One region of the Bradyrhizobium sp. 41S5 genome, then DNA from elsewhere that is predicted to be linked to it. Evidence: predicted binding sites of a transcription regulator. Region 1 holds the regulator's gene; the other holds the start of a gene.
The links. The regulator PhoB, encoded in region 1, activates phosphate uptake and scavenging genes when phosphate is short. The targets are predictions, from matches to a motif close to TGTCATNNANCTGTCAT.
Positions count from the first base shown of each region.

Region 1 (15,048 bases):
GACCCGGCCGTGCTGCTCGACCGCGCCGGCCGCGTCATCCATCTCAACGCCGCCGCGGCCCAGCTGGCGCCGGCCCTGCGCAAGAACGAGTTGGCGCAATTTGCCCTGCGTTCGCCGGAGATTATCACTGCGTTGCGCGAGGCGATCGCGACCACCGAGCCGCGCCGCGCCACCTACTCCGACCACGTTCCGGTCGATCGCTGGATGGAACTGGTGATTACGCCGGTGCCGGTGCCGACCCAGTTCGGCGGCACCGAGAAATGCATGCTGATGACCTTCCACGATCTGACGCCGCTGCGCCGGGTCGAGGAGATGCGCGCCGATTTCGTCGCCAATGCCAGCCATGAGTTGCGCACGCCGCTCGCCGCCTTGTCCGGCTTCATCGACACGCTGCAGGGGCCGGCGCGCGAGGACGCCCGGGCGCGCGAGCGCTTCCTCGGCATCATGCACACCCAGGCCACCCGCATGGCGCGGCTGATCGACGACCTGCTGTCGCTGTCGCGGGTCGAGTTGTCGGCCCATGTGCGGCCCGAGGCGTCGATCGATATCGTGCCGATCATCCGCCAGGTGGCCGACGGGCTCGAGGTGCTGGCCAGCGAGCGCCAGGTCGAGATCGACGTCGACCTGCCGGCGACCCCGGTCACGATCGCCGGCGACCGCGAGGAACTGCTCCGCCTGTTCGAGAACCTGATCGAGAATGCCCTCAAATACGGCGCCTCGGGCGGCCGCGTCATAGTGTCGCTCAATCAGACCGTTTCGAGCGCATCGGGTGAGGGGAGCCCCGAAATCCGTGTCATGGTACGGGATTTCGGCCCCGGCATCGCCCCGGAGCACCTGCCGCGGCTGACCGAGCGGTTCTACCGGGTGGACGTCGGCGACAGCCGTAACCAGGGCGGAACCGGCCTCGGATTATCGCTGGTGAAACATATTCTTAACCGTCATCGCGGGCGTCTTCTGATCGAGAGCGTGCCGAACAATGGCGCGACCTTTACCGCCTGTTTTCCCCGGCCGAAGACCCCGTTACCGACCCAAAGCTAAGCGTTTTCAGTCGCTTAGTGCTGTCATCCAACTGTCATCCAACCTTCGTAAAAGCGGCACCGACCGCTCCTAGATGGACCGGTGTGAGCGCGATCGGGCGCAATTGGCGCTTCGCTCACAAGATGGAGACCACCCCATGAATTTCATCAAAGCTATCGTCGCTGCCGGCCTGGTCGCCGCTTCGGCGTCGGCCTTCGCTGCCGATATTACCGGCGCGGGCGCAACGTTCCCGTTCCCGATTTATTCGAAGTGGGCTGACGCCTACAAGAAGGACACCGGCAATGGCCTGAACTATCAGTCCATCGGCTCCGGCGGCGGCATCAAGCAGATCCAGGCCAAGACGGTCACCTTTGGCGCGACCGACATGCCGCTCAAGGCCGAGCAGCTCGAGAAGGACGGCCTCGTCCAATGGCCGATGGTGATGGGCGCGATCGTTCCGGTGGTGAATCTCGAGGGCGTGAAGCCCGGCGACATGGTGTTCGACGGCGAGACGCTCGCCAACATCTACCTCGGCAAGATCACCAAGTGGGACGATCCGGCGATCAAGAAGCTCAATCCGAATGTGAAGCTTCCCTCGGACGCGATCACGGTGGTTCGCCGCTCGGATGGTTCCGGCACCACCTTCAACTTCACGAATTATCTCTCCAAGGTGAGCCCTGACTGGAAGAGCAAGGTCGGCGAAGGCACCGCGGTGGAATGGCCGACCGGCGTCGGCGCCAAGGGCAACGAGGGCGTCTCCGGCAACATCGGCCAGACCAAAAACTCGATCGGATATGTCGAGTATGCCTACGCCAAGCAGAACAAGCTGACTTACACCGGCATGGTCAACAAGGGTGGCAAGACGGTTCAGCCGACGGTCGAAGCGTTCCAGGCGGCCGCTTCCAACGCTGACTGGGCTCATGCGCCCGGCTATTACGTGATCCTGACCGACCAGCCCGGCGACAAGTCCTGGCCGATCACCGCGTCGACCTTTATCCTGATGCACAAGGAAGCGACGGATAAGGCGGCCTCCCAGGAAGCTCTCAAGTTCTTCCGCTGGGCGTTCAAGAACGGCGCCAAGATGGCCGAAGAGCTCGACTACATCCCGATGCCGGACAATGTCATCCAGCAGATCGAGAAGACCTGGTCCTCGGACATCAAGAGCTAAGTCTAACGATTTCGAACAAGGCCTGTGCCGCCTGCCGGCGGCACAGGTTGATCAATAGAGACCCGGGCTCCCTCACCGCGGCAAGACGCGCGGGTGGGGCCCCGGCTTCGCGCCCCGGAGGCGCAAGCCGGAACGACGCCCGGCCAAATGCGTCAGTAGAGATCGCTTCGGGGCGTAGCGGTTTGCGTTGCTTTCACATAGTAATGAGGGGATTGGCGTGGCAGACATGGCTGTTCAGAGCGATGTGATGGAAGCCGCGGGACCGTACGATCGCGCCAAGGCCCTCAGCGCCTTCAAGCTGGGTGATCTCACCTTCTATTGGATCACCCGTATCTCGGCGATTTCGGTTCTGTTGATCCTCGGCGGCATCATCCTGTCGCTGATCGTCGGCGCTTGGCCGGCGATGAAGGAGTACGGCTTAGCCTTCATCTGGACGCAGCGCTGGGCGCCCTCGGCAGATCCGCCGGTGCTCGGCGCACTCGGCCCGATCTACGGCACCCTGATCACCTCGGTTATCGCGATGATGATCGCGATTCCGGTCGGTCTTGGCATCGCCATCTTCCTCACCGAGCTGTGCCCGCAAATGCTGCGCCGCCCGATCGGCATCGCCATTGAGCTGCTCGCCGGCATCCCCTCGATCATATACGGCATGTGGGGCTTCTTCGTGCTGGGCCCGTTCCTGGCCAACACGTTCCAGCCCTTCATGATCCGAATGTTCGAGGGCGTCCCGGTGCTGGGCGCGGTGTTCGCAGGGCCGCCGTCCTATCTCAGCCTGTTCAACGCCGCGCTGATCCTTGCCATCATGGTGCTGCCCTTCATCACCGCGATCTCGGTCGACGTGTTCAAGACCGTGCCGCCGGTGCTGAAAGAGGCCGCCTACGGCATGGGCTGCACCACCTGGGAAGTCGTCCGCAGCGTCGTGATCCCCTACACCCGGGTCGGCGTGATCGGCGGCATCATGCTGGCGCTCGGCCGCGCACTCGGCGAGACCATGGCTGTGACCTTCATCATCGGCAACTCGTTCCGCATCTCGTCGTCGATCTTCGCGCCGGGCACCACGATCTCGGCGGCGATCGCCTCCGAATTCGCCGAGAGCGACGGCCTGCACCAGTCCGGCCTGATCCTGCTCGGCCTCCTGCTGTTCGTCCTGACCTTCTTCGTGCTCGCCGGCGCCCGGCTGATGCTGATGCGGCTTGAAACGAAAGCGGGGAAATAGCGTTATGAACCCGATCTACAAATCCCGCCGCCGCAGCGACATCGTCATTCGCGCACTCTGTGTCTGCGCGGCGCTGTTCGGCGTCACCTGGCTGGCGCTGATCCTGTTCACTCTGGTCTACAACGGTCTTGCCGGCCTCAGCGTGCAGCTGTTCACCCAGAACACGCCGCCGCCGGGCTCGACCGAAGGCGGCCTGCTCAATGCCATCGTCGGCTCCGTCATCATGACGGTGATCGGCGTCGGCATCGGCGCGCCGCTCGGCCTGTTCGCCGGCACCTACCTCGCCGAATACGGCAAGCACGACAAGCTCACCTCGGTGATCCGCTTCATCAACGACATCCTGCTCAGCGCGCCCTCGATCATCATCGGCCTGTTCATCTACGGCGCGGTGGTGGTGCCGATGCGCGGCTTCTCGGCGATCGCAGGCAGTCTCGCGCTCGCCGTGATCGTGATCCCGGTCGTGCTGCGCACCACCGAGGACATGCTGCTGCTGGTGCCCAATCCGCTGCGCGAGGCGGCCTCCGCGCTCGGCCTGCCGCGCTCGCTGGTGATCAAGCGGATCGCTTATCGTGCTGCGCGTAGCGGCTTGATCACCGGCGTGCTGCTGGCGACCGCCCGCGTCGCCGGCGAGACCGCGCCGCTGCTGTTCACCGCGCTGTCGAACCAGTTTTTCAGTTGGGACTTGACCAAGACGATGGCCAACCTGCCAGTCACCATCAACAACTTCGTGCAGAGCCCCTACGCCTACTGGAAAGAGCTGGCGTGGAGCGGCGCACTGCTGATCACATTCACCGTGCTCGCGCTGAATATCGGCGCGCGTATCCTTGGTGCCGAAAGGGCCGCAAAATGACCGAGCTCTCCGTTTCAACCAGTAACCCGAGCCACGTTGCACCGCATACGCCGCTGCCGGAAGCGCCGCCGAAAGTCACGGTGCGCAACCTCAATTTCTATTACGGCGAGCACCACGCGCTGAAGAACATCAACCTGACGCTGGGCACCAACCGCGTCACGGCGTTCATCGGTCCGTCGGGCTGCGGCAAGTCGACCCTGCTGCGGATCTTCAACCGGATGTATGACCTTTATCCGGGCCAGCGCGCTACCGGTCAGCTGATGCTGGACCAGACCAACATTCTCGATCCCAAGCTCGACCTCAATCTGCTGCGCGCGCGGGTCGGCATGGTGTTTCAGAAGCCGACGCCGTTCCCGATGACGATCTACGAGAACATCGCCTTCGGCATCCGCCTCTACGAGAAGATCTCGAAGTCCGAGATGGACGACCGGGTCGAGAAGGCGCTGCGCGGCGGCGCGCTGTGGAACGAGGTCAAGGACAAGCTGAACGCCTCCGGCCTGTCGCTTTCCGGCGGCCAGCAGCAGCGCTTGTGCATCGCGCGCACCGTGGCGGTGCGGCCCGAGGTGATCCTGTTCGACGAGCCGTGCTCGGCGCTCGATCCGATCTCGACCGCCAAGGTCGAGGAGCTGATCCAGGAGCTCTCCGAGGACTACACGATCGCGATCGTCACCCACAACATGCAGCAGGCGGCGCGCGTCTCCGACAAGACCGCGTTCATGTATCTCGGTGAGCTGATCGAGTTCGACGACACCAACAAGATCTTCACCTCGCCGAGCGATCGACGCACCCAGGACTACATCACCGGCCGGTTCGGCTAGAGCATGATCCGGAAAAGTGGGCACCGGTTTTCCGATCGGATCATGCGAAACTGAGGACACCAAATCATGATCCTCGGGATCATGAGGGAGACAAGCGATGGCTTCTGAACATACCGCCAAGGCATTCGACAGCGACCTGCAGGAGTTGACCCGCCTGGTCGCCGAGATGGGCGGCCTCGTCGAGCGGATGATTACCGAGTCGGTCGACGCGCTGATCCGTCGCGACGTCGCGCTTGGCAAGCGCGTGGTCGCCGCCGACATCGAGATCGACAATCTGCAGCGCGTCATCGAAGAGCGCGCGGTGCTGACGATCGCCCGCCGCCAGCCGATGGCGATCGACCTGCGTGAAATCGTCAGCGCGATGCGCGTGGCCACCGACCTCGAGCGGATCGGCGACCTCGCCAAGAATATGGGCAAGCGCGTCGCGGCGCTGGAAAGCGATTTCCAGCCGCTGAAGCTGATCCGCGGCCTGGAGCACATGACCGACCTCGTGCTGTCGCAGGTCAAGTCGGTGCTCGACGCCTATGCCGCGCACGATCTGCCGGCGGCGATGAACGTCTGGAAGGGCGACGAGGAGGTCGATGCGATCTGCACCTCGCTGTTCCGCGAGCTGCTGACCTACATGATGGAGGATCCGCGCAACATCTCGTTCTGCATACATCTGATGTTCTGCGCCAAGAACATCGAGCGGATCGGGGATCACGCCACCAATATCGCCGAGACCGTGTTCTACATGATCGAGGGCCAGCAGATCACCGACAAGCGCCCGAAGGGCGACATGACCAATTTTGCCACCACTGTGCCGGGTACCTAGGACATGATCCGCGAGCGCGGAGCCGGATTGTCTTCACGACAAGTCGTTTCCGCGGGGATTATGCTCAGGAAAGTAAGCGTTTCGGTTTGCGTCTGGGCAACGGATCACCACAGAGAGAGAACTTGAACCGATGAGCGCACGCATTCTGGTAGTCGAAGACGAGGAAGCGCTGACGACACTGTTGCGCTACAACCTCGATGCGGAAGGCTACGATGTCGAAACGGTCGGGCGCGGCGACGATGCCGACACCCGCCTGAAGGAGCGCGTTCCCGACCTCGTGGTACTGGACTGGATGCTGCCGGGCCTGTCCGGCATCGAGCTGTGCCGCCGCCTGCGGGCGCGGCCCGAGACCAAGCAGCTTCCGATCATCATGCTGACCGCGCGCGGCGAGGAGAGCGAGCGCGTGCGCGGGCTTGCCACCGGCGCCGACGATTACATCGTCAAGCCGTTCTCGGTGCCGGAATTGCTGGCACGGGTGAAGGGCCTGCTGCGCCGCGCGAGCCCGGAGCGGCTTGCGACCGTGCTGACCTATGGCGACATCGAGCTCGACCGCGAGAAGCGCCGCGTGGCGCGCTCGGGACGTCCGATCGATCTCGGTCCGACCGAGTATCGGCTGCTCGAATTCTTCCTCGAGCATCCCGGCCGCGTGTTCAGCCGCGAGCAGCTGCTCGACAGCGTCTGGGGCCGCGACATCTATATCGATGAGCGTACCGTCGACGTGCACATCGGCCGCCTGCGCAAGCTGCTCAATCCGGGCCGCGAGCAGGATCCGATCCGCACCGTGCGCGGCGCCGGCTATGCGCTCGACGACCGCTTCGCGAAGGCCGAGCCGCAGCCGTAAGGCCTGCATGGCAACCTCAAGCCGCAACACGGCGTCGTCCCGGCGAAAGCCGGGACCCATACGCCGCGGCCGCCGCAATGGGCACGCGGCCAGACGGCTTTCTAACAATACGCATTCGGGGTTACGGGTCCCGGCTTTCGCCGGGACGACGCTGGTGGATAGTTCCGCGCTACGATCACACAAACAAATCCCCGCTTTCGCGGGGATTTGTTTTTGCAGTCCAGGCAGTTTCCCGAGTGCTTACTTGATCTGTGGCTTGGCCGACGGCCGGCGGCGATCGGCGGCGGGCTGGTAGGCGACGCGCGAGTGATGCGCGCAATAGGGCAGGCCGGCGAGCGCCTTGCCGCCGCAGAAGAAGAATTCCGGGCTTGAGGGATCGCCGACCGGCCAGTGGCAGGTGGCCTCGTTGAGCTCGAGCAGCGACAGCCGCTGGCTCATCGGCACCACGTTGTCGAAGGAGATCGGATCGGGCTCCATCTCGACCTCGAAGGCGTGCGCCAGCGCGGTGTTGCCGCGCGACACCGGGCGCGCCACCCGCATCATGTGCTGGGCGGGACGGGCCTTGCGCTGCCGCGGCGCAGCCGTGGAGGGGGCCTTGGCGCGGCCGGAGAGGCCGAGCCGATGTACTTTGCCGATCACGGCGTTTCGCGTCACATTGCCAAGTTCCGCCGCGATCTGGCTGGCCGAGAGGCCGGATTCCCAGAGCTTCTTCAGCTGCTCGACGCGATCGTCGGACCAGGTCAATACAGTCATCGCATTCTTCCTTTCGCATGGCGCCGGCCACTCATCGGAGCGGCGCTGCGAGCCAATCTGGACAAATATCCCTGCGGCCAGAATCCCTTAGCCCTCGCCGGGCACGGTGTTGCGCCCGAACGTTTACGCGTGACACGAAGGCTACTTAGAGGGTCCAGTACTGCCGCACGAGATGTCGTACCCGACAGGCCAAACGCTACAATATGGCGTGACTCTGGCGCAAGAGTCCGCGGCCGTGCGTCCACATGTTCCCGCAAAGTTAAGCATTGCTGTGAGGCTTTTCCACCGCTCCGGATTGCGCTGGTTTCGCATTGCAGGAAGGCCAGCAAAGGCCGGCTCCTGGCGATTGACACTTACCGGCCGCCGCATAGAATGTCCCGCACGTGCCGCCCGCAAAGGCGGCCGTTTTGTTTTCCGAAGCTGGCGGTTGCTGCGTAGGCGTCAAGGCGCGCGGCGATTGACGGTTTCAAACCGGCAGTGAACGCCATGACCAACGCCTCGTCGCATCTGCTCCCCGTCTTCGCCCGGGTCGATCTCGGCTTCGAGCGCGGCGAGGGCGCCTGGCTGATCGCAACCAACGGCGACCGCTATCTCGACTTCACCTCGGGCGTCGCGGTGAACGCGCTCGGGCATGCGCACCCGCATCTGGTCAAGGCGCTGCAGGAGCAGGCGACCAAGCTCTGGCACATGTCGAACCTGTTCAAGAGCCCGGACGGCGAGGTGCTTGCCGCGCGGCTGTGCGAGCAGAGCTTTGCCGACTTCGTGTTCTTCTGCAATTCCGGCGCCGAAGCGATGGAGGGGGTGATCAAGCTGGTGCGGCACCACCACTTCTCCAAGGGCCATCCCGAACGCTACCGCATCATCACCTTCGAAGGCGCCTTCCATGGCCGCACGCTGGGCACGCTGGCTGCGACCGGCTCGGCGAAATACCTCGAAGGTTTCGGCCCGCCGATGGACGGCTTCGACCAGGTGCCGCACGGCGACATCGAGGCGGTCAAGAAGGCGATCGGCCCGCACACCGCCGGCATCCTGATCGAGCCGGTGCAGGGCGAGGGCGGCGTGCGCTCGGCGCCGCAGGCGTTCTTCAAGGCGCTCCGCGCGCTGTGTGACGAGCATGGCCTGCTGCTGGCGTTCGACGAGGTGCAGACCGGCATGGGCCGCACCGGCGAGCTGTTCGCCTACAAGCGCACCGGCGTCACGCCGGACGTGATGTCTCTGGCGAAGGCGCTCGGCGGTGGGTTCCCGATCGGCGCGGTGCTGGCGACCGCGGACGCTGCGGCCGGCATGGCGCCGGGCTCGCACGGCTCGACTTTCGGCGGTAATCCGCTCGCGGTCGCCGCCGCCAATGCCGTGCTCGACGTCATGCTCAAGCCCGGCTTCTTCGAGCACGTGCAGAAGATGTCGCTGCTGCTCAAGCAGAAGCTCGCTTCCGTCGTGGACCGCTATCCCGGCGTGCTGTCGGAGGTGCGCGGCGAGGGCCTGTTGATCGGCGTCAAGGCGGTGGTGCCGTCGGGCGATCTGATCGCCGCGCTGCGCAACGAGAAGCTGCTCACCGTCGGCGCCGGCGACAATGTGGTGCGGTTCCTGGCGCCCCTGATCGTGACCGAGGCCGAGATCGACCAGTCGATCACGGCGCTCGAGCGTGCCTGCTCTGTGCTATCGGCGCCGCAGCCGAAGAAGGCGGCTGGATAATGAGCAAGCCGGTCCGTCACTTCCTCGACATCAACGAGCTGCCGCTCGCCGAACTGCGCAACATGCTCGAAGCCGGAGCCGCCATGAAGGCGAAGCTGAAGGCGCATGAGAAGGGCAGGAAGCCGCTCGAAGGCAAGACGCTGGCGATGATCTTCGAGCGCCCGTCGACCCGCACAAGGGTGTCGTTCGACGTCGGCATGCGCCAGCTCGGCGGTGAATCGATCATGCTGACCGGCGCCGAGATGCAGCTCGGCCGCGGCGAGACCATCGCCGACACCGCGCGCGTGCTGTCGCGTTATGTCGATGCGATCATGATCCGCATCCTCAACCATGACGCGCTGCTCGAGCTCGCCGCCCACGCCACCGTGCCCGTCATCAACGGCCTGACCCGGCGTTCGCATCCCTGCCAGGTGATGGCCGACCTCATGACCTATGAGGAAAACCGTGGCTCGATCGAAGGCAAGACGGTGGCCTGGACCGGCGACGACAACAACGTGTTGGCCTCCTGGGCGCACGCTGCCGAGCGGTTCAAGTTCAATCTCAACATCGCCACGCCGCCCGAGCTATCGCCCAAGAAGCCGATGCGGGACTGGATCAAGGCCACCGGCGCGCCGATCATGCTCGGCACCGATCCGGAAGCCGCCGTGCGCGGCGCCGACTGCGTCGTCACCGACACCTGGGTGTCGATGGGCGACAAGGAGGGCGAGCGCCGCCACAACGTGCTGAAGCCCTATCAGGTCAATGCCAAGCTGATGTCGCTCGCCAAGCCGGACGCGCTGTTCATGCACTGCCTGCCCGCGCATCGCGGCGAGGAGGTCACCGACGAGGTGATCGACGGCCCGCAATCCGTGGTGTTCGACGAGGCGGAAAACCGCCTGCATGCACAGAAGGGCATTCTGGCCTGGTGTTTCGACACGGTCGCGTAGCCGACGACATCAATGCCGTCGTCCCTGCGAAAGCAGGGACCCATACGCCGCGGCCTGCGAAAAAGGCACATGGGCAGACACCTCGTGCCGCGACAAAATCCTGTGGTTATGGGTCCCTGCTTTCGCAGGGGCGACGTCGATTCCCGGTATGCTGAACCCCTTTATTTCATGGTCCGAGACCCCAGATAGAGCGCCATGGTTTCACAATCCCCCGACATCAAAATCCAGGCCGAGACGCCCATTCGCGCGCCCTCGGCGGTTCCTGTCGACGATGCCGTGCTCGCCTTCGAGGTCGGCGCGCTGGACTTGCGCGGCCGGCTGACCCGGCTCGGCCCCGCGCTCGACGAGATCCTGCACAAGCACGATTATCCGCCGGCGGTCGGCAAGCTGCTCGGCGAGGCCATCGTGCTCACCACGCTGCTCGGCTCCTCCGTCAAGTTCGAGGGCCGCTTCATCCTGCAGACCCGGACCGACGGTCCGGTCTCGCTCCTGATCGTCGATTTCCAGGCGCCCGACCGGCTGCGTGCGTATGCGCGCTACGATGTGACGCGCCTCAGGGAGGGGCAGAGCTCGGGTGAGCTGCTCGGCAAGGGCCACCTTGCGATGACCATCGATCAGGGCGCGAACACCAGCCGCTACCAGGGCCTGGTCGCGCTCGACGGCGGCGGCCTGGAAGAGGCGGCCCACGAATATTTCCTGCGCTCGGAGCAGATTCCGACGCGGGTGCGGCTCGCGGTCGGCGAGGAGATGCGCGGCGGCGAAGGCGGCAAGATGCACTGGCGCGCCGGCGGCATCCTGCTGCAATTCCTGCCCAAGGCCCCCGAACGCGCCAAGCAGGCCGATCTGCATCCCGGCGATGCGCCGGAGGGCACGGCCACGCACAGCGTGCCGGACGACGATGCCTGGGTCGAGGGGCAGTCGCTGATCTCCACCGTCGAGGATGTCGAACTGATCGATCCCGATCTCTCCGGCGAGCGGCTGTTGTACCGTCTGTTCCACGAACGCGGCGTGCGCGTCTTCAACCCGCAAACGCTGCGCGCGCAGTGCTCCTGCTCGCGCGATGCGGTGTCATCGATGCTGAAGAGCTTTGCGCCGAACGATCGCGCCGAGATGGTCAAGGACGGCAAGGTGGTCGTGACCTGCGAGTTCTGCTCTTCGGTCTACGAATTCACGCCGCAGCAAGCCGGCGTCGAGTAGGCGGAAAACCGACCACGAGGCATGGTAACCAGGCCTGTCAGCTCAGCAAGGTGCGGGTCTTGCCGGCGGCGTCATAGATTTCGATCTGAAGCATCGGATAAGCTGCCTTCAGTTGTCGGCCAGACGTTTCAGCAGCCTCGGCGGTGTCGAACTCCGACTTGAAGTGTTTGTCGACAATGATCACGAAGCCTTCGGTGGGAGGCCGGTCGGCGCGCAGTGGCTTCTTCGGCTCTGTTTCTTGAACGGAGTGCAGGGTTTTCTTCGTCATGGGAATCCTCCTGGATCGATCTCAACTCAATCGGTGAAACGCGGGCGGCAGGGTCTCGCGCACGAGTCCGCTCAGATTCAAGGTCTCCCCGCTGTCGGTGATATCCGAGAACAGTACCTCGACATAGGGATGCTGGCGGTTGAACGCAGCACCGCGTTGGTATTTCGCACTGACGATCCGCTCGATCGCCGCCAGGTTCAGCCTGCCAAGCGCGTTGTATTGATCGCGGAACAGACTTTGATGGCCGCCGCGGTGCTCGACAGACTCGGCCCAGACGTCCATCACCTTGCGGCCGATGAATGCCTCGACCCGTTCATTTCCATCGCGGGCGAGAAGTCGCAGCCCGTCCATGCTGTGGTGTCCGTCATCGACGCAAAATTGGGTAAGTGACATGGTGAATCTCCTGTTGTCGTCGTTGGCTCACATCGGCAGTCCATCGGGGACCGCGCCTCCTTCATTGTCCCATCGCGACAAAGCCGCAGCGCCCGATCTCGCGTCCTGACGCGCCTCCAGGCCCTTGTCGCGACCGGCATCATCCTTGTGCTTGTGCAGGAAGCGCGCGATCTGCCCGCGGAGCGCCGACGTCTCCAACAATTTTCCGACCGATCCGGCGGTGTCGAAGATTTCCCGCTGCAGCGCCTTCGGCAGCACGTTCCATTGCATGATGATGGCCGCGCCGAGACAGCGCAGAACGTACTCCTCTTCGGCGGCCAGGGCGGCGCCGCGAGAGCGGTCCTGCTCCGCGACGTTTATTGCGTTATCGAAATTGTCCGCCAATTCTTGCTCGTTATCCGCGAGCGAAGCGAGGCGGTCTTGATGCTCTTGAAACTTGCGGCTTTCGCCCTGACTGCTCGAACGCTTGATCAGTTCGCCGTATGCGGCTGCCTTGGTGCGGTACTGCTGAGATTTGAACATGGCGGGCCCTTTCCTTGGAGGTCTCCGCGCATTCCGACCAATCTCGATGGCTGACGAGGATTGATTTGTATATGGGAGGCAAAGGGTCGAATAACGAGCACCGAGGCCACAAATTACAGGGCGCAATCCAATCGGATGACGCGCGTGAATATCTGCACCGCGACAACGTTCACCGCGGTCGCCAGTTCCTGAGGCACAGTTGGAAGCGATGTCGAAGCCGTCGCTTGGTGAGAGGCGACCGGAGGCCAGGCCCCAGTGGCATCGGAAGAATGGCGGCCTCAGCCGGCCCCGTACTGGGGCTTTCTCCTTAAGATCGGCAGTCAGCTCGGCGTTCGCAGGCCGGGAGATGTCAGCCAATCATTGATGTGCGAGGCCGTTTCGACCAGCCGGGCCTTGCGAAGCGTCGCGTCGCGCTGAAGGCCGGACAGGAATGGCTTCGCAGCATCTCCTATCCTCGCGGCTTCCAACGCCGGCAGATCATGAGGCGGCGGTTCAGGCTGGCTGTGTTGAGCAATCGGCATAAAGCTCTCCTGGTTACTGGCGGGAGCTTGCAGCACTCTCAGTCACCGGTATCGGCCAGATGCGGAGCAGTGATCATCGCAGTAGATACCCCTTGCGTCCGGTAGTCGACTCAATTCGCAGTCGGGGGGAGCATATCCAGAATTTGGCGTGCGTTCGGGACGTCGGCTATGCGGTTGACGAAGTAAGAGAAGCCAATGGTGCGTCGAATGTGTACACGAAACCGGTGGGCTCATAGCTTAGCTGCACGTCGCCGCGCAGCTGCCTGCCGAGCGTTTCGATCAACCGTGTCCCGAAACTGCGCCGTTCCGGAGGGTGGACTGCCGGACCGTTCTTCTCGGTCCATGTCAGATGCAAGCGCTGTGTTGGTTGATCCAGCGTCCAACTGATGTCGATCCGCCCCTGTGGGGCGGACAGGGCGCCGAACTTCGTGGTGTTCGTGCAGAGCTCGTTGAGCGTCATTGCGATGGCAATGACGGCGCCCGACGTCATGCGAATACCGGGTCCTGAAATCGAGAATTTCGGCTCATCCGGATTGTTGAAGGCTTCGGTGGCGCCGCGGACGACCGTACCGAGATCCGCGCTGCTCCATCTTGCCTGCAGCAGGAGATCGTGCGCCCGCCCGAGCGCCAGCAACCGGCCCTCGATGGCGTGCTGCGCATGTTCGACCCCTTCCAGGTTGCGCAGGCTCTGGGAGACAATGGCACCAGCGGTTGCGATCGTGTTCTTGATGCGGTGGTGCAGCTCCTCGAGGATCACCTTCTTCAGCTTGTCGGCCGCTTCGCGCTCCCTGGCGTCAAGGCCGGCCGCGGTCAGCAGAGTCTGGGCATCGACCGCGGCCTGCGCGAGCAGAAGCCGAAGGCTGATATTCTCTTCCGCCACAATGTCCTGCAGCGGTGCCAAGCTGCTTGCAGCACGCGGGTCTGGGCGGAGGTCGGCTGGAGACATCACCGACCGTATCATCATAAGCTGGCCCTTCGGCGAATGTTTTCTGCGCAATCGGTCGAATCTGGACGTATCCGGCACGAAAAACGCGAGCGATTGCCCCGATACGTGCCGAGTGGGCTTGTCATTCGATAGCGGAGTAGCCACCTGATCAGCAGCGCAACTGTATTGTTACAGCATCCCCCTTGCGGAAGCGCGAAGCCTTAGCTGCCAAATCTTGTGACAGATCGACCAAACGTCACGTCGCTTCAATGCGCGTGTCACGGATCACGACAAGCTGTGGCAACAACCTGATAGGCCTTAACCCATGATTGAATTTCCAAATCATAGTCGTTCATACGACCGAACGCGGCGCGCCGTGCGGTTTTGGGGATATGACAGCGCTATTGAGGCATCGTTCTTCGTCACCGAAGGCGCATTGAAGCGACTTCAATCGGATGCCTACCTCGACGAGCCGGGCCTTCTGCACGCCTTCGATGCCAACCGCGATCGGATATGCGCCGCTGCGGCCAGGGTCTATGTCCGCGGAAGCAGGGGGTCTTACGATCTGGTCGCCGCGAATTTCTGAAACCGGCGGCTTCGATGGTGACGCGCGAGAATTGGGCGCGTCAGTCGCACACCACCCTTGCAAGCGATCAAAAGGAGGATGTCATGGATACCAGCTTCCTACAGACTTTCCTGGCGTGCGGAGCAATTTTCGTTCTCTCGTTCGTTGCGATCGGGGCTTTCTGGCTCCTGGAGCGCATGCGAGGCGCCGGTGCCCCTCACTTGTGAAGGTCCGCGCGTCAGGCAAATCAGAAAATCCGAAGCTATTTCCATTATTCAGAAATGTGACGGCCCGCATTCGCTGGGGCTGCGTGGGACGCGGCGAGACTGACGGGCTAGTTCAACACCCGTTTCCCGTCCGGGCTCGGGCTATCCAGCGAGAAAGTCGGCACGTCGATGTCGAAGCGTTCGCCGGCTTCGGTGACCATCTGGTAGCTGCCGGTCATGAAGCCGGAGGCGGTCGGCAGCGGCACGCCTGAGGTGTATTCGAAGCGTTCGCCGGGCGCGAGCACCGGCTGCTCGCCGACCACGCCCTCGCCGCGCACCTCCTGACGGCGGCCGGT
Region 1 is NZ_CP083721.1:1,033,474-1,048,521, forward strand. Features, by position in the region: gene HAP47_RS04900 (sensor histidine kinase) at 1-1,038, shown strand, start outside; gene pstS (phosphate ABC transporter substrate-binding protein PstS) at 1,175-2,185, shown strand; gene pstC (phosphate ABC transporter permease subunit PstC) at 2,412-3,401, shown strand; gene pstA (phosphate ABC transporter permease PstA) at 3,406-4,251, shown strand; gene pstB (phosphate ABC transporter ATP-binding protein PstB) at 4,248-5,069, shown strand; gene phoU (phosphate signaling complex protein PhoU) at 5,167-5,883, shown strand; gene phoB (phosphate regulon transcriptional regulator PhoB) at 6,014-6,724, shown strand; gene HAP47_RS04935 (GcrA family cell cycle regulator) at 6,965-7,477, opposite strand; gene HAP47_RS04940 (aspartate aminotransferase family protein) at 7,964-9,169, shown strand; gene argF (ornithine carbamoyltransferase) at 9,169-10,095, shown strand; gene HAP47_RS04950 (Hsp33 family molecular chaperone) at 10,291-11,292, shown strand; gene HAP47_RS04955 (hypothetical protein) at 11,330-11,560, opposite strand; gene HAP47_RS04960 (signal transduction histidine kinase) at 11,582-11,953, opposite strand; gene HAP47_RS04965 (hypothetical protein) at 11,981-12,832, opposite strand; gene HAP47_RS04975 (sensor histidine kinase) at 13,163-13,942, opposite strand; gene HAP47_RS04980 (DUF1488 family protein) at 14,298-14,507, shown strand; gene apaG (Co2+/Mg2+ efflux protein ApaG) at 14,821-15,048, opposite strand, start outside.

Region 2 (15,048 bases), 1.5 Mb from region 1:
CCCGAGCAGTTGTGCGGCGGCGGCGAGCTGGGTGTGCCAGCGATCGGACGGCTCCGGCCGGTCCGGGCGATGGATCAGGAAGGTGGCGGTGATGATCAGGTGCAGCGTGACGATCGAGACGACGACCAGCGCCGCCATCTGGGCGCCGATCCCCCGCAGACTCAGCACGCGCGGCAGCTTCATGGTCAGTTGCTCGTGGCGGCAACCGCCTCCACCCTCGGAGTGAACACATAGCCGCCGGACCGCACCGTCTTGATCATGGTGGCTTCCTGCGGATCGGGCTCGATCTTGCGTCTGATACGGCTGACCAGCACGTCGATCGAACGCTCGAACGAGCCGGCGCTGCGGCCTTGCGTCAGGTCGAGCAGGCTGTCGCGCGACAGCACGCGGCCGGGCCGTTCGCAGAAGGTGCGCAGCAGGTCGAACTCGGCGCTGGTCATGGCGACGCGCGCCCCTTCAGGGTTGCGCAGCTCGCGCAGGCGGATGTCGATGCGCCAGCCGAGGAAGGTCAGGGTGGTCGCCCCCTCGATCGCGCTGGCGTTGCGCGCGGCGGCCTGCCGGCGCAGCACCGCGTTGATGCGCGCCAGCAACTCGCGCGGGTTGAACGGCTTGGCCAGGTAATCGTCGGCGCCCATCTCGAGGCCGAGGATGCGGTCGACGTCCTCGCCGCGCGCGGTCAGCATGATGATCGGCGTCTGCGACTCCGCGCGCACCTTGCGGCACAGGCTGAGGCCGTCCTCGCCCGGCAGCATGACGTCGAGTACCAGCAGATCCACGCGGTGATCGGTCATGGCCTTGGCCATCTCGCGGCCGTCGGAGGCGGTCGTGACATTGCAGGAATTGGTGCGGAGATATTTTGCGATGAGAGATCGCGTTTCGCGGTCGTCCTCGACGACGAGGATATTGGGCGCAGCCTCGGTCATACCGATCTTTTGTCTGTGATTCGGGTGAAACGGCTCAGGAATTTTGTTTCAGTGCATTTCTGGAATCTTACCCGGCACGATAAGTTAACAGGTCGGCGCCGTGGAGAAAAGTTATCGTTCCGTCATCAAGCCTAATCCATTGAAATACGGGCGGAAGTTTCCGATGCCGCACGTCGGTCGCGCGGCGCCATGGCGGTCCGAAAAAGGAGAGGACCGCTGTCCTATCCGACGCCGGAACCCGTTCCCAGGGCGACGCGTTGTTTCTCTTTCAGGCCAGGAGGATGAGATGGCTGTCGAGGTGGCGACAAGGCCGCATCAGCTCATTGCAAGCGATCGGGTCGAGGGCACGGCGGTGCGCCGCGCCAATGGCGACATGATCGGCCATATCGAGCGGCTGATGATCGACAAGATTTCGGGCAAGGTTTCGTACGCGGTGCTGAGCTTCGGCGGCTTCCTCGGTATCGGAACCAATCTGCTTCCGCTGCCGTGGGCCCGGCTGCACTACAATCCTAAGTTCGAGGCTTATGAACTCGACATCGAGGATGACGAATTGAAGCGCGCGCCGTCGTTCCGCGCCGACAAGGATTTCGATTGGGGCGACCGCTCCCAGGAAGTCGAGCTGCATCGCTTCTATGGCGTGCCGCCCTATTGGGGCGGCTTCTGAGCGCAACACGTCGCGCTCGATCAGCTTCCTTGGCGCGGGCGCGCTGCGACATGCGTGCGCGGATGATTTTGGGCAAGCGCGGTTCGCCGGGGCGACTTAGTGAGCCAAACGTCGTCACATCAGGGACTGCGCGTCCGGCGCAGTCGTGAGGCTCAACCGCAGCCTGCTTGAGAGATCACGATCGCTTTCGTCAAGCACCGCAACGTTCCATGCAACCCTCGGGTGCCGCACTGCTTCCGTGGCGTTCCCGGGCATTGGGGCGGCTTTTGAGCGCAGGCTGATTAGGAACGGTCACGCACATCACGGGTTCTCCCAGCATCGATTTTGTGAACTGAGGAGAGCGCATGATGTTGATCAAATCCATCGTTGCCGGCGTGGCCGGCTCAGCACTGCTTGCAACCGTCGCGTTTGCGCAGGCACCCGCCGACAAGGGCGACAAGATGGCACCGGCGGCGTCGACAACGGCCACGTCGACGACCTCGTACAAGGGCGACTGGCGCGCGTCCAAGGTCGTCGGCCTCAGCGTGTACAACGATAGCAACGAGAGCGTTGGCTCGATCAATGATCTCCTGATGGACAAGGATGGTGCCATCAAGGTGGTCGTGATCGGCGTCGGCGGCTTCCTTGGCGTCGGCGAGCATCTGGTCGCCGTGCCGCTCGACAAGGTGAAGTTCGTCAACGAGCCGGTCGCCTACACCGGTGCCTCGAACACCGGCAGCACGACCAAGTCGACGACCACCACCGGCGCTGCGCCCGCGGCGGCGACGTCGAAATCGAATCCCTGGTATCCGGATCACGCGGTGTTCAGCGCGACCAAGGATGAGCTGAAGGCGATGCCCGAGTTCAAGTACGCGACCGAGTAACGCGCGTTAGGCTGCCTGAAAGACGAATGCGCCCGGCGATGCCGGGTGCATTTGTCGTAAGGTGCATGAAATCCGCGTCTGTTGCCGGCATCACCAGCCCAGTTCACGCAAGTAAGCCGCGCGGGCGGCAACGCCGGTGTGGGTGAAATCGGTGAACACCCCATCCACGCCGAGACGGAAGAATTTCAGATATTCCAGGCTCGGGTCGCCGCGATAGTCGGCGGCGAGATACTTCTTCTCGTTGCGGAACGTGAAGACATGCACGAACAGGCCGCGCTTGTGCGCGTCGGCAATGACACTGGTGGCGTCCTGCGTCGAGGCGTCCGCCGTCGATCCCTTGTAGGGCTTGCCATCGGCGTTGCTGTCCTTCCACGGCGAGATCTTGTAGGGCACGATATAGGCCTTCCACGGACCGATGCCGTCGGCATAGGTCTTGATCTCTGCGAGACCCTCGGGCGTCAGCATCGCATCGAAGGTGCGGGAGTCCCCCGCAACCGTCCAGTCGTACGGGCGGGAATTGGCGATGTTGTTGAGCAGGACCTTGCCGGTCTTGAAGTCGACGCCGTTGCCGTCGATCAGCTGGACCTGCCTCGTCTCCAGTCCATGGCTGCGCATATATTTCAGGCTGCCGGGCTCAAAGCTCTGAACGATGATCGGCGCGTCCTTCGCGTTGAGGCCGTTATCCCTGATGATCTTGATCAGGGCATCCTCAAGCGGGTGGCTGCCGGGCGCGCCGCAGCCATTGGCGATCGCCTGGGCGTTGTTCCAGGTCGGGTTCTTGGTTTCCGGATAGACGGCGATCGAACGTCCCGTCGCCTTGCCCTTGGCTTTGGCTATGTCGATGATGTCCTGGAAACTGATGACCGGAAACTTGCCGTTGAACAGCTTCGGCCGTTCGTTGGCCGCATCATAGGTGGTGCCGGCGATCCAGGTCTTCAGCTCGTCCATCGTGAAATCGGTGATCGACCAATCATTGGTATGGTCGTCGCCGTCCACGATCAGCGCCTTCAGCACCGATTTGGGATCGGCCGGGTCGATGAGGTCGGTGAGATATTCGGCCGGCCCGCTGGTGGGTGTTTGCGGCCATTTCACCTTGGCGGGAACGCCGGGCGCGGTGCGCTTGCGTTTCGCGACTTCCGCATTGGTCTTCGCCACTTCGGCGACGTTGGTGTTGTCGCCCAGCCATGGATTGTGGCGTGCCACCAGCACGCAATCCTTGGTCAAATGCAGGTCCTCTTCAAGCGCGTCGGTGCCGAGGTCGGCGGCCAGCTCATACGATGCCTCGGTCTCCTCGGGCACCAGGCCCGGTACGCCGCGATGCCCGATCACGAGCGGCTGCTTGCCGTCGACGGTCAGGAACGGCTTGGCGCCGGCCGGCGCCGAGCCGGTTTGCGCTGATGCCATCGACGGCAGCAGGACCGCCAAGGCCGCCGCACCGAGCAGCATCGCGCCAACATGCACCTTCCGTCGCGAACGAATCTGCTTCACGGCCAAGTCTCCATCTCTTGCGTGGCATCGGGGAGATGCCATGAGGGCCGAGCCCAACAGGGCCGACGCTATTGTCTTCTTGTCGCAATCTTCTGACAGTCCGATGACCGTTGGACAAGGCGAGCAGACGAAGCTTCCGGGACGCGCCGGAGCGCGCAGGTCATCGCGGTTCGCGGCCGGGCGTTGTGCGCGTCAACGTTCGATCCGGACGCTCATGCCGGGTTCGAGACCTTCCGCGGCGCCTGCGGGGTCGAGACGCAGGCGCAGCGTGTTGCGGTCGTGATCGCCGATCACCCGCTCGGCCTGCCAGGTGGCGAACACCCCAAGCGGCCGCAACTCGGTGATGGCAGCCTTGGTGGCGGCGCCGGAACCGTTCTGTATCACGCTCACGGTCTTGCCCATCGCAAGACCGTCGAGATGGTCCTCGCGCACATTGAACGACAGCCATTGCTTGCCGGCTGCAGCAATCATCAGGATCGGCTGACCCGCGCGAACGTTCTCGCCCACTTCCGCGGCGATCACGCTGACCACGCCGTCGACCGGCGCGCGCAAGACCATCTTGTCGAGACGGCGCTCGAGCACTGCGACGGCGGCCGCGGCCGCCTGCACCTGCGCGTCGGCGATGGCGCGCTCCTCTTTGGTCGGCCCTGCGACGGCGGCATCGTAATTCGCCTGGGCCGCCGCCACGCCGGCGCGGCCTGCGGCAACGTCGTTCTCGGCCTGGTCGAGCGCCTGCTGGGTTTCAAAGCTCTGGCTCGCCAGCGTGGTGATCCGCTTGAGCTGGGTCTCCACATAGTCGAGCCGTGAATTGGCCTTGGAGATCGCGGCTTTCAGCGAGTCGATCTGCTCGCGGCGTACGCCGGCATAGACGTTGTTGCGGCTCGCCACCGCGGCGGCGAGCGCGGCCCGCGCCTGGTCCGCCTGTGCGCTCAACTCGACCGCGGAGAGTTTGGCGAGGACGTCGCCCGCGTGCACCTTGGCGCCTTTCTCGACCGCGATCGACACCAGCTGGCCGTTCACTTCCGGCTCGATCCTGACCTCGGTCGAGCGGACCACGCCGACGATTGCGGGGGCCGGCGTCGCGCGGCTCTCGGCATAGATCAGCGCACCCGCGACGAGCACAAGCGGGATCGCGACAATGGCGACGCGCCTAGCGTTGGGCATGTTGCTGTCCTCTCTTGAACACCAGCGCGGAGATTACGGCGAGCGCGAAATAGCCCAGGGCCAGACACCACAGCCTCAGCCAGTCATGCGAGACCTCCCAGATGCTGGCGCCGAGCTGGTTGATACGCACGAGGCCATCGATCGCCGAGTCGGCCGGGAACAGCCGGCCGAGCGCCGTGGCCGCAGGGGGGATGGCCTCGCGCGGCCAGGCGAAGCCGGCGGTGAAGAATTGCGGCAGGCTGGTCGCCAGCAGCAGGATGGTGGCGTTCTCCGGTCGCGTGAACCAGGCGCCGATCGCCTGTCCCAGGAAGCTCGTCGCCAGCAGGAAGACGGTCGCCAGCGCGAAGATCTGCGGCAGATGGCCCAGCGTCGAGAAGCCATAGATCCGCGGCAGCACGATCAGATAGAGCGCGAGCGCCGGCAGATAGATAGTCAGATGGGCAACGCCGCGCCCGAACACGCCCGCGACCGTGTTGCGGGAATTCGCCAGCGCCGTGCCGGTCAGCATTGCCGCGCCGATCAACAGCGTCTGTTGCAGGATCAGAATGAACGCCGCTGGGACGATGTAACTCGCATAGCCGCCGACCGGGTTGAAAATCGGTTGCAGCAGGACGTTGGCCGGGCTGAGGCTCGCGAGCTTCGCCTTGACCAGGCTTCCGTCGGCGCGGGCGCCCCGCGACACCAGTTCGGATGTCAGCGTGCCGATCGCGGTGGCGACGGCGCCTGCGGTCGACCGGAAGATGAACAGATAGGTGGCGTCGGCGTAGACCGGGATGTGCGCGGTGAGGCCCTTGAGCACGTCGCGTTCGGTGCCGGACGGGATCTGCACGGCGGCAAATGCATAGCCGCGGTCGATGGCGGTGCGTGCCTCTGCGAGGGTGCGGGCGCGCACCGTCACGCTCAATGTGCCGCTGGCATCGAGCGTCTCCACGACCTGGCGTGAGAGATCGCTGAGATCATTGTCGACGACCGCGATCGGCAGCTTGCGCAGGATCTGGTTCAGATAGGGTTGCGGATAATAGATGCCGTAGACCAGCGGCGCGAGGAACACCAGGCTGAAGGCACTGCGCGTTCCGAGCACGCGCCGCCACTCCGCCGCGAAGGCGCCGCCGACGCCTGCTGGCGCCGGCTCGCTCGCTGGCGGCTCCTCGGGCCGCGCTGTTGCAAACCAGCCCCGGCGCGTCAGGCTCACCATGCGCAGCAATGCGAGCGCGGCAAACAGCAGCGTGAGGCCTGCGAGCGCCGCGAAGGGAATTGCCGATTCCGATGCCGGCAATCCGCGCGCCGCTTGTCCCATCAGCACCGACATGTACCAGCGCAGCGGCAGGATCGCGCTCCAGACCTGCGCAAACGTATTCATGCCGATGGTGGGAAAGCCGACACCGGCATAGCCGAAGGCGGGGGAGGCGATCAGGCCAGCCAGTCCGAGCCCCGTCGCGAGGTCGCGGACCAGGAGCTGGAGCAGGGCGCCGAGCGACAGATAGGCGATGATCAGAAGCAGCCCCGCGGCGATGATCAGCAGCACGTCGCCCTTGAAGGGAATCTGCAACACGCCCTCGAGGATCAGCGGCTGGGCCAGCATGATCAGGATGAAGATCACGAACAGCGGCGCCAGTTTGCCGGCGAGCGCGGCGATCGGATCGCCGCCGGCGCTTTCGAGCCACTCCCGTGCGTTGCGGCGGCGGAATTCGGAGCCGACCGAATAGCCCGCGGCGAGCGTGATCACGACGTGGATGATCGTCGGCAGCAGCGCACGCAGCAGGAATTGCGCGTAGTTCTTCTGCGGATTGACCAGCGCGATGGTCTCTGCGGATAGCGTTCCCATCGACGCCGGGGCGGGGGCGGCGCGATTGGCGGGAGCGGCCGCGCTCGCGGCGGCGGACAGCACATCGTTCAGGCCCGACGATGCGATGCCGGCTGCCGTCAGGAATTGCTGGTTGTAGAAGCCGACGACCTGCGGGCGGCGATCGGCCTTCAGGTCGCGTTCGAAATTCGGCGGGATGAAGATCGCCGAAATCGCCTTGCCGGACCGGATGTCCTGTACGGCTGACGACAGCGAGCCGGAATCGTCGACGATTCTGAGACTCGGCGACGCCGCGACCTGCTGCGTCAACGCGCGCGAAGTATCCGACTTGTCGGTATCGACGATCGTGACGCCAAGGCCCCGGATCACCGGTTGGCTGAACACGGCCGTGAGCACCACGAAGGCGAACAGCGGCACGCCGACGATCAAGAGCAATGCCACGCGGTCGCGCAACAGCCACCGGCATTCGCGCTGTGCGACCCGCCAGAATCCGGGCTTTGAGGCCAGCCTCATTGGCGTGACCGCCAGTCGAGATAGGCGCTCATGCCGGGCCGCAGCTCAGGCACCGGCTGCACCGGATAGGCGCGGATCGAGAATGTCCGCAAATCGAAATCGCCGGTGGCGCGGGTCGCCCGCCAGCTCGCATATTCGCCCTTGGTGGCGATCAGCTTGACCTCGACCGTGACATGGCGGTCGTCGAGCGCCGGAATCCGGACGTCGAACTTGTCGCCGACCTTCAGGCCCTTCACCAGATCCTCGCGCAGATCGAAATGGATCCACAGGTCGCCGAGATTGATCAGCGTCACCAGCGGCACGCCCGGCGAGACGAACTCGCCCGGTTCGACATTGCGCTGATAGACTTGCGCGGCAACCGGCGCGTAGACCGCGAGCTGATCGATCACCGACTGGACGCTTTGAATGTCGGCTTCGGCTTTCTCGACATTGGCTTTCGCGATCGCGCGTTCTTCCTTGGTGTAGCCGTTGACCGCCTGCTCATAGGCCGATTTCGCCTGGTCGAGCCCGCGCTCGGCTTCGTGCAGCGCATCGGTGGTCTGGTCGAGACGGGCCTGCGGCGCGTTGCCTTGCTCGGTCAGTGTCTTGGCGCGATCGAAGGTCTTCTGCGCCAGCACCTGCGCGGCCTCCGCACGCTCCATTTCTGCCTTCCGCGCGGCAATGGTTTCCACTCGCGTTCCAACCATGACGTTGGCGAGCTGCGCGTCTGCAACGGCCTTGGCGGCGCGCATCTGGTCTTGCTTCGCAAGCGTTTCCGGGTTGTCGATGCGCACCAGGACGACGCCCGCCGCCACGTTCTGGCCGCGCTCGACCGGGATGTCCTTGACCCGTCCGTCGACGCGCGCGGCGATATCGAGCCGCGTTGCATCGACCTCGCCCTGCACGAGCAGCGGCTCGGGCCGCAGCAGATAGTAGACCGAGAGCGCAACGATGATCGCTGCAACGACGCCGACAATGATGGCCGGCATGCGCGTCGCGGCGTGCGCATTGTCCTGGCCTGCTGCCTGTGGTGGCTCCGACGTGCTTCGGCTCTCGTTACCAGAAGGTGACACGTCCATAGCTGACCCCACATTGGCTCACGACCAGGATAGTCATTCACTATGGCGTGGATGTTAAATCCTGCCAACCTCGGCCGCCTGTCCGATCCGGCTCGAATTTGACCGAAGCAACCGCCTCCGGTGCGATCGGCGCGATCTCGCTTCGATGTGCGCCGCATCGAGGCGCGGTTGCATGCACAATTCCAGCGGCGGCGGGATTGGCGCCGTGCATCGGCCGGACCCTTTGAAGCGCGCGGAGCCCGCATGCTCGCTGCATGTGACCGGCCATGTTGCCGTGGCGTTGAACCTGGGTTCCGCCGAGGTTCGCGCCTGCGACCGCCAGCGTGCCCGCTGACTTTCGCGCCGCTGCCGCGTGGCCCGAGCAGGCCGCCATTGCGGGCCGCGCATGGCATCGCCGGTCACACGGATATTTGAAGCCCGCGCCCGAATAAATCGTATCCGATTAAATCGGGATACTTGAAGACCGGTCGTGCGATGCCTTTATCTGGCGCGAGCGAATTAATCGTATGCGATGTAAATCGCGGGAGCGTTACCATGACTACCAGGATTTCCCACGTCGCCAGGACGTTCAGAACGACGCCGTTCAGAACTGTCGCGCTGGCTGTGGCCCTGTCGGCCATCACGGCGACGGCGGCCTCGGCCCAGGCCGCGATCTCCGAGCCGGCCGCCTACCAGGCGCTGTATCCGTATCGCGACGTGCTCAATAACGGCGCGCCGACGCCCGCGGCTAGGCTGGTGTTGCTGCCGCCGGCGGTGCTGCAAACGCTGCAGGCGCAGGAGAGCGGCATCGGCGTCGTTCACGTGCCGCGCCGCAGTGCGCATCGTGCCGGGCGCTGAGGCCCAGCAAAGAGGATGTGCGTCGATCGCCCCACATCCTCAAACCGGATCAGACCAGCTCTCGCGTCTGTGATTGAATGATACCAATCATTCTATTGATCGCCGGCGCCGCCCGACTACGTCGAAATAGAGTGGCTTCCCCTTATGACGGAGACGTTCCATGACCAAGCAGATCGACGACCTCTCAAGGTACTATCGCTATGAGCTCGTGCACGGCGACCATGCCGATTTCATCGCCTATCAACGCAATCTGGGTGACGGCGTCTGGCAGACGTATTCGACCTGGATGATCCCGCGCGCGAATGGCGAATAGCGCCGGCTGACGAGGGCGATTACCGGGACTTGCCGCGGAATAAAGAAAAATGCGCCCGGTGGCGGCCGGGCGCATTTCTTGTTGGCCGTCATCGGGCGCACATCCGGGCGACCCGGCCCGCGGCAGCCTGCAGGTCAGTTCGACTTCACCAGCGGGCAGCCGCCCTTGTCGAGCGGGCGGAACGCTTCGTCGCCGGGCACGGTGGCGATCAGCTTGTAGAGATCCCACTCGCCCTTGGATTCCTCGGGCTTCTTGGTCTCGAACAGGTACATGTCGTGCACCATGCGGCCGTCGATGCGGATATGGCCGTTCTTGGCGAAGAAGTCGTTGACCGGCGTCTTGCGCATCTGCTCCATCACCTTCGGCGCCTCGTCGGTGCCGATCGCCTCGATCGCCTTCAGGTAATGCATGGTCGCCGAATAGAGGCCGGCCTGGATCATGGTCGGCATGTGGCCGACCTTTTCGTTGAAACGCTTCGAGAAGGCGCGGGTCTCGTCGTTCATGTCCCAGTAGAAGGCGTCGGTGACGATCAGGCCCTGTGTCGCCTTCAGGCCCAACGCGTGGGTGTCGGTGATTTCCATCAGCAGCGCGATCAGCTTCTGGCCGCCCTGGGCCAGGCCGAACTCGGCGGCCTGCTTCAGCGCGGTGGTGGTGTCGCCGCCGGCATTCGCCAGCGCCACGACCTTGGCCTTGGAGGCTTGCGCCTGCAGCAGGAAGGACGAGAAGTCCGACGAGTTGAGGGGATGGCGCACGTCGCCCAGCACCTTGCCGCCGGTCTCCTTGACGACGTTGGCGGCGTCGCGCTCCAGCGCCATGCCGAAGGCGTAGTCGGCGGTGACGAAGAACCAGGTGTCGTCGCCGCGCTTGACCATCGCCTTGCCGGCGACGTTCGACAGCGCGTAGGTGTCGTAGGTCCAGTGCACGGTGTTGGGCGAGCAGGCGGTGCCGGTGATATCGGAGGAGCCGCCGCCGGAATTGATGTTGATCTTGTTCTTCTCGCGCGTCAGCGCCGAAATCGGCAGCGCGACCGAGGAGGTCGGCACGTCGAGGATCGCATCGACCTTCTCGTTGTCGTACCAGTTGCGCGCGATGCTCACGCCGACGTCGGGCTTGTTCTGATGATCGGCCACGACGACCTGGATCGGCTTGCCCTTCACCTTGCCGCCGTAATCTGCGACCGCCATCTCGACCGCGGCGACCGAACCCTTGCCGGTGGCGTCCGCATAGAGGCTCGACATGTCGGTGAGCACGCCGAGCTTGACGACGTCGTCGGAGATCTGGGCGTTCGCCGCGGTGCCGGAGACCGCCAGCGCGAGGCCGGCCGCTGCTGCGGCCAAGAGCGATTTCATCGTGTTTCTCTCCCTGATTTTTCGTTCGAGGTTGCTTCCACGGGGCACCTTCTATCCGGTGCGGCAACCTGTCGCAAAGACGACTTTTTGGGCATGCGTAGGGCGCGCGGCGGATGGAACGCCGGGATTCGCGCCCTACAGCGCCGGCAGCGCGGTGAGGGCGGCCTTGATGGTGCCGTCGGTCTCCACGATCACCCGGAGCGTCTTCGAATCGAACGCGATGCCGGCGAGGCGGATGCTGTTGACGTCGGCGTCGACGCGGATGCCTTCCTCGTTCTTCTGCAGGTCGGCGATGGCGGCGGTGATCTTCCGCTGCGCGTTGGTCGCGAATGGCTTCAGGTCGACGACCAGCCGGTCGGCGAGCGCCTGCTGCAAATGCGGGATCGCCGCCCGCGCGGCGGCGCCGAGCAGGCCGAACGCGGCTTCGGACTCGACCGCCAGCTCGACATCGGCGAGCCGCAACGTCTGCGCCGCCTGGTCGAGCCGTGGCCGGCCCCAGATGTGCACGGTCGCCTCGGCGCCGAGGCCGAAGAAGCTCTTCTTCTCCTTGGCGTGCACCAGAAGCGAGATCAAAAGCCGGTCGCTGGAGGCGGCGATGCTCGCACTCTTGACGGTCACGTCGACTGGGCCGGAGCCGTCCTCGGGGAACGTCTTGCCCTTCAACTGCGCCTCGACGAGCTGCGTCAGCGTGGTGAAGGACATGTCGACCGGCAGGCCGACCGAGACCTGGCTCGGGATCGGCGGCACGATCGAGAGCTTGTCGGGGAACGGGCAGTTCGGCGTGGTCTGCGTCTCCGTGATCCGCGTCTCGGCCTCGATCCCCATGGTCAGGATCAGCGAGGACGCATCGACCTTCGGCTGCGCCGCGATCGCGCGGGTCGGCCGCAGCTCGAGCCACATCGGCGGCATCGACGCGGTGCCGCCGGTGCCCTGCAGCGGGATCGAGCGGCAGGCCTTGACCCATTGCGTGCGGGCGGCGTTCTGGAACACGGGGTTGTTCTGCAACCGCGCCTCGACCACGGAAATCTGGTCGGCGACCGCCTTGTCGATGACCGGCTTGACCTGGGCCGGCACGCTGATGCGGACGCCGGCGGCCGACAGGCTGGTGTCGCCGAGATTGACCTGCGCCTGCAGGTTCGGCTCGATCCGCCAGGACGCGCCGAGCTTCGGCCGCGCGGTCAGCGTGACGCTGCCCTTGATGTCGGCATTGGCGTTGATGTTCTTGATGTTCACGGCGCCGATCTGCTTGGCGACATTGCCGCCGAGCAGGCTGCCGAGCGCGTCGCTGACCGCGCCGGTCGCCTTCGCGGACAGTGAGCCGGTGACCTTGAGCGTGCCGTTGATCGGGGTCGTCAGCGTCAGCACGTCCTGTGCGCCGGTGGCTGCGATCGGCCCGCGCGAGGCGGTCCAGCCGATGTCGGCATTTTGCAGGATTTGCTGGACCGGATTGTCGGCCTTGCCGCCGAAGGTCTTCGGCGCACCGCGTTCGGCGGCATCGCGGATTGCCGACAGCGCGACCGAGACCTGCGCCACGACCGTCGAGGAGCGCGGCGCCTGCGGCAGCGGCGGCAGCTGCACGAGCGGCGGCGTCTGCACCGTGACGCTCGGCGCGAGCCAGTCCATGGCCTTGAGGCTGATCGCGAACGAGACCAGCACCACCGTGAGCCCGAGCGCGATTGTTCTTGGATGCATCGGTAGACGCATCATTCCCCCGGATGAAATCAACTTGACGGGTTGTACAGGCCCGCCGACGAGGGCGCCAGTATGGCGGGATCAAGCTGCTTCAGCGGCGGCCGCCCGAGATCACTTGGACGTTAACGACCTGGACGTCAACGACCCGGACGTTAACGATTATGAACGCGACGACGGCCCCGGCATGATGCCGGGGCCGTCGTCAATGACTGAATGTGTCGCGCCTAGCGGACGGCCGAACCGAGGTCGGCGCGGCGGTCGGTCATCGGCAGCACGATCACCTTGGTGCCGACGCTGACCCGCGAATAGAGGTCGGTGACGTCCTGATTGGTGAGGCGCAGGCAGCCGGAGGAGACGTGGGTGCCGATCGTCTCCGGCGCGTTGGTGCCGTGGATGCGGTATACGGTACCGCCGAGATACATGGCGCGGGCGCCGAGCGGGTTGCCGGGGCCGCCGGCCATTTGGCGCGGCAGATAGGGCTGGCGGGCGATCATTTCCGGCGGCGGGGTCCAATCCGGCCACTCCGCCTTCTTGGTGATGGTCTGGGTGCCCGACCAGGTGAAGCCGTCGCGGCCGACGCCGATGCCGTAGCGCATGGCCTGGCCGCCTCCGAGCACGAGATAGAGATAGGTGTGCGGGGTATCGATGATGATGGTGCCGGGAGCCTCGCGGGTCGGATAGGCGACGACCTGGCGGCGCAGCCTGGCGGGCAATTCGACGGAACGGTCTGCGTCCTGCACCTGCGGCATCGATTGCACCGGCGGCTGCACCGCCCCGGTCGGCGGCGTCAGGATGAATGGGAACATCGGCAGCGGAGCGGCCGCGGCGGAGCCCGAGAAAGCGACGGTACCAATCGCCAGCGCACCGAAGGCGGCGGCAGCGAGACGTGCGTTCAGCTTGATGGAATTGAACATTGTCGACCCCTGTGGTTTGCGCCCTGCGCGCCGGTTCCGGCGCGTCGTTGGGTTAAACCAGTACAGGTGAGGCGTTTCAGGACGTTTGCACGAAATCGCCAAAATGGTTTCGTGCCGTTAGGGATTTGTTTCGTCCGTGTTTCGTCGCACGGTTAAGGGCGCGTTGCCGGGGGCTGTCCTATCCCAAGACATCGTTCCCGGCACGGCGCTTGCTGTCCGAAGGCGTGGTTTGGAATGGAGTGGAAGTCATGCCAGCGCCTTCGATGGGGAGCATGCTGGATCAGCAGAAAGGCTTTGGTCCCGGGTTTGATTTTCTCCGCGTTGCGCTCGCAATCTCCGTCGTCGCGGGGCATACGTCCTATGTTGCTACCGGTCGCGGCGACGCCGATCCGACGTGGATCCTCTGGTTTCCCCAATTTGCCATCCTCGTGATGTTCTTCGCATTGAGCGGATTCCTGATCGCCGCAAGCGGGCTGCGGCTTAGCCTGAAGGAATTCCTGATCAATCGCGGAATGCGGATCATTCCGGCGCTCGCGGTCGAGATCGTGCTGTCGGCGTTGATCCTCGGACCGATTTTCACCACGCTGCCGCTCTGGGACTATTTCACCAGCGCCGGTACCTGGAAATATTTCACGAATGTCGTCGGCCTCGTGAACTACACGCTGCCGGGCGTGTTCGCCGGCAATCCCGCGCCGGAGGTCAACAGTTCGCTGTGGACCGTGCCGTTCGAATATGGCTGCTACGCGGTGATGGCGTTCATCATGACCCTGGGGCTGCTGCGCAGGCCGGCGCTGATCGTGCTCGGCGTCGTCGTCCTGATCGGCATCGGCTTTGCAGTGCAGATCACCGGGCATGGCGCAACGCCGTCGCAACTGCCTCCGGGCGTTGCCGGCACGCTGTATGACAAGGTCTTCAGCACGGCGCTGTTCCTCGGGCGCGGCGCGAAACTGCCGGTTGCCTGCCTGCTCGGGATCGCGATCTACCTTTACCGCGACCGCATTCCCCATGACGGGCGCATTCTCGCCGTCTGCTGCGCGCTCTGCCTCGGAGCAGCACTGCTCGGACCGGCAGCCTGGATCACCCAGCCCGTCCTCAATGCCGTCATTGCTCCGGCGCTGGTCTACATCACCGTGTTCCTCGGTGTCTCGAAGCTGCCGCGGCTGCCGCTGTTTTCAAGGGGCGACTATTCCTACGGGATCTATCTGTACGGTTTCCCGATGCAGCAGGTGGTGAAGGTGTGGCTGCCGAACGCGCCGCTGGTTGTCCAGTTCGCCGTCGCGCTGGTGCTGATCACGGCGTTCGCGGCATTCTCCTGGCACTGGATCGAGAAGCCGGTCCTGAAGCTGCGCCGCCATTTCTCGTTCGTGGCGCGCAAGCGGCTCGAGCCGGAGGATATGGTCGAGATGCTCGAGGGGATCGGGCCGCTTGCCGTCAGCGTCAGCGGCAGCCGGAGCAGGCGATCTTCC
Region 2 is NZ_CP083721.1:2,560,090-2,575,137, forward strand. Features, by position in the region: gene HAP47_RS12035 (ATP-binding protein) at 1-183, opposite strand, end outside; gene HAP47_RS12040 (response regulator) at 186-923, opposite strand; gene HAP47_RS12045 (PRC-barrel domain-containing protein) at 1,210-1,587, shown strand; gene HAP47_RS12050 (PRC-barrel domain-containing protein) at 1,935-2,450, shown strand; gene HAP47_RS12055 (glycerophosphodiester phosphodiesterase family protein) at 2,541-3,938, opposite strand; gene HAP47_RS12060 (HlyD family secretion protein) at 4,131-5,102, opposite strand; gene HAP47_RS12065 (ABC transporter permease) at 5,089-7,419, opposite strand; gene HAP47_RS12070 (HlyD family secretion protein) at 7,416-8,387, opposite strand; gene HAP47_RS12075 (hypothetical protein) at 9,012-9,314, shown strand; gene HAP47_RS12080 (hypothetical protein) at 9,475-9,627, shown strand; gene HAP47_RS12085 (ABC transporter substrate-binding protein) at 9,762-10,976, opposite strand; gene HAP47_RS12090 (DUF4403 family protein) at 11,112-12,680, opposite strand; gene HAP47_RS12095 (L,D-transpeptidase) at 12,893-13,582, opposite strand; gene HAP47_RS12100 (acyltransferase family protein) at 13,831-15,048, shown strand, end outside.
Region 2: the regulator PhoB is predicted to act here: its motif matches at 4,031-4,047, upstream of HAP47_RS12055 (glycerophosphodiester phosphodiesterase family protein).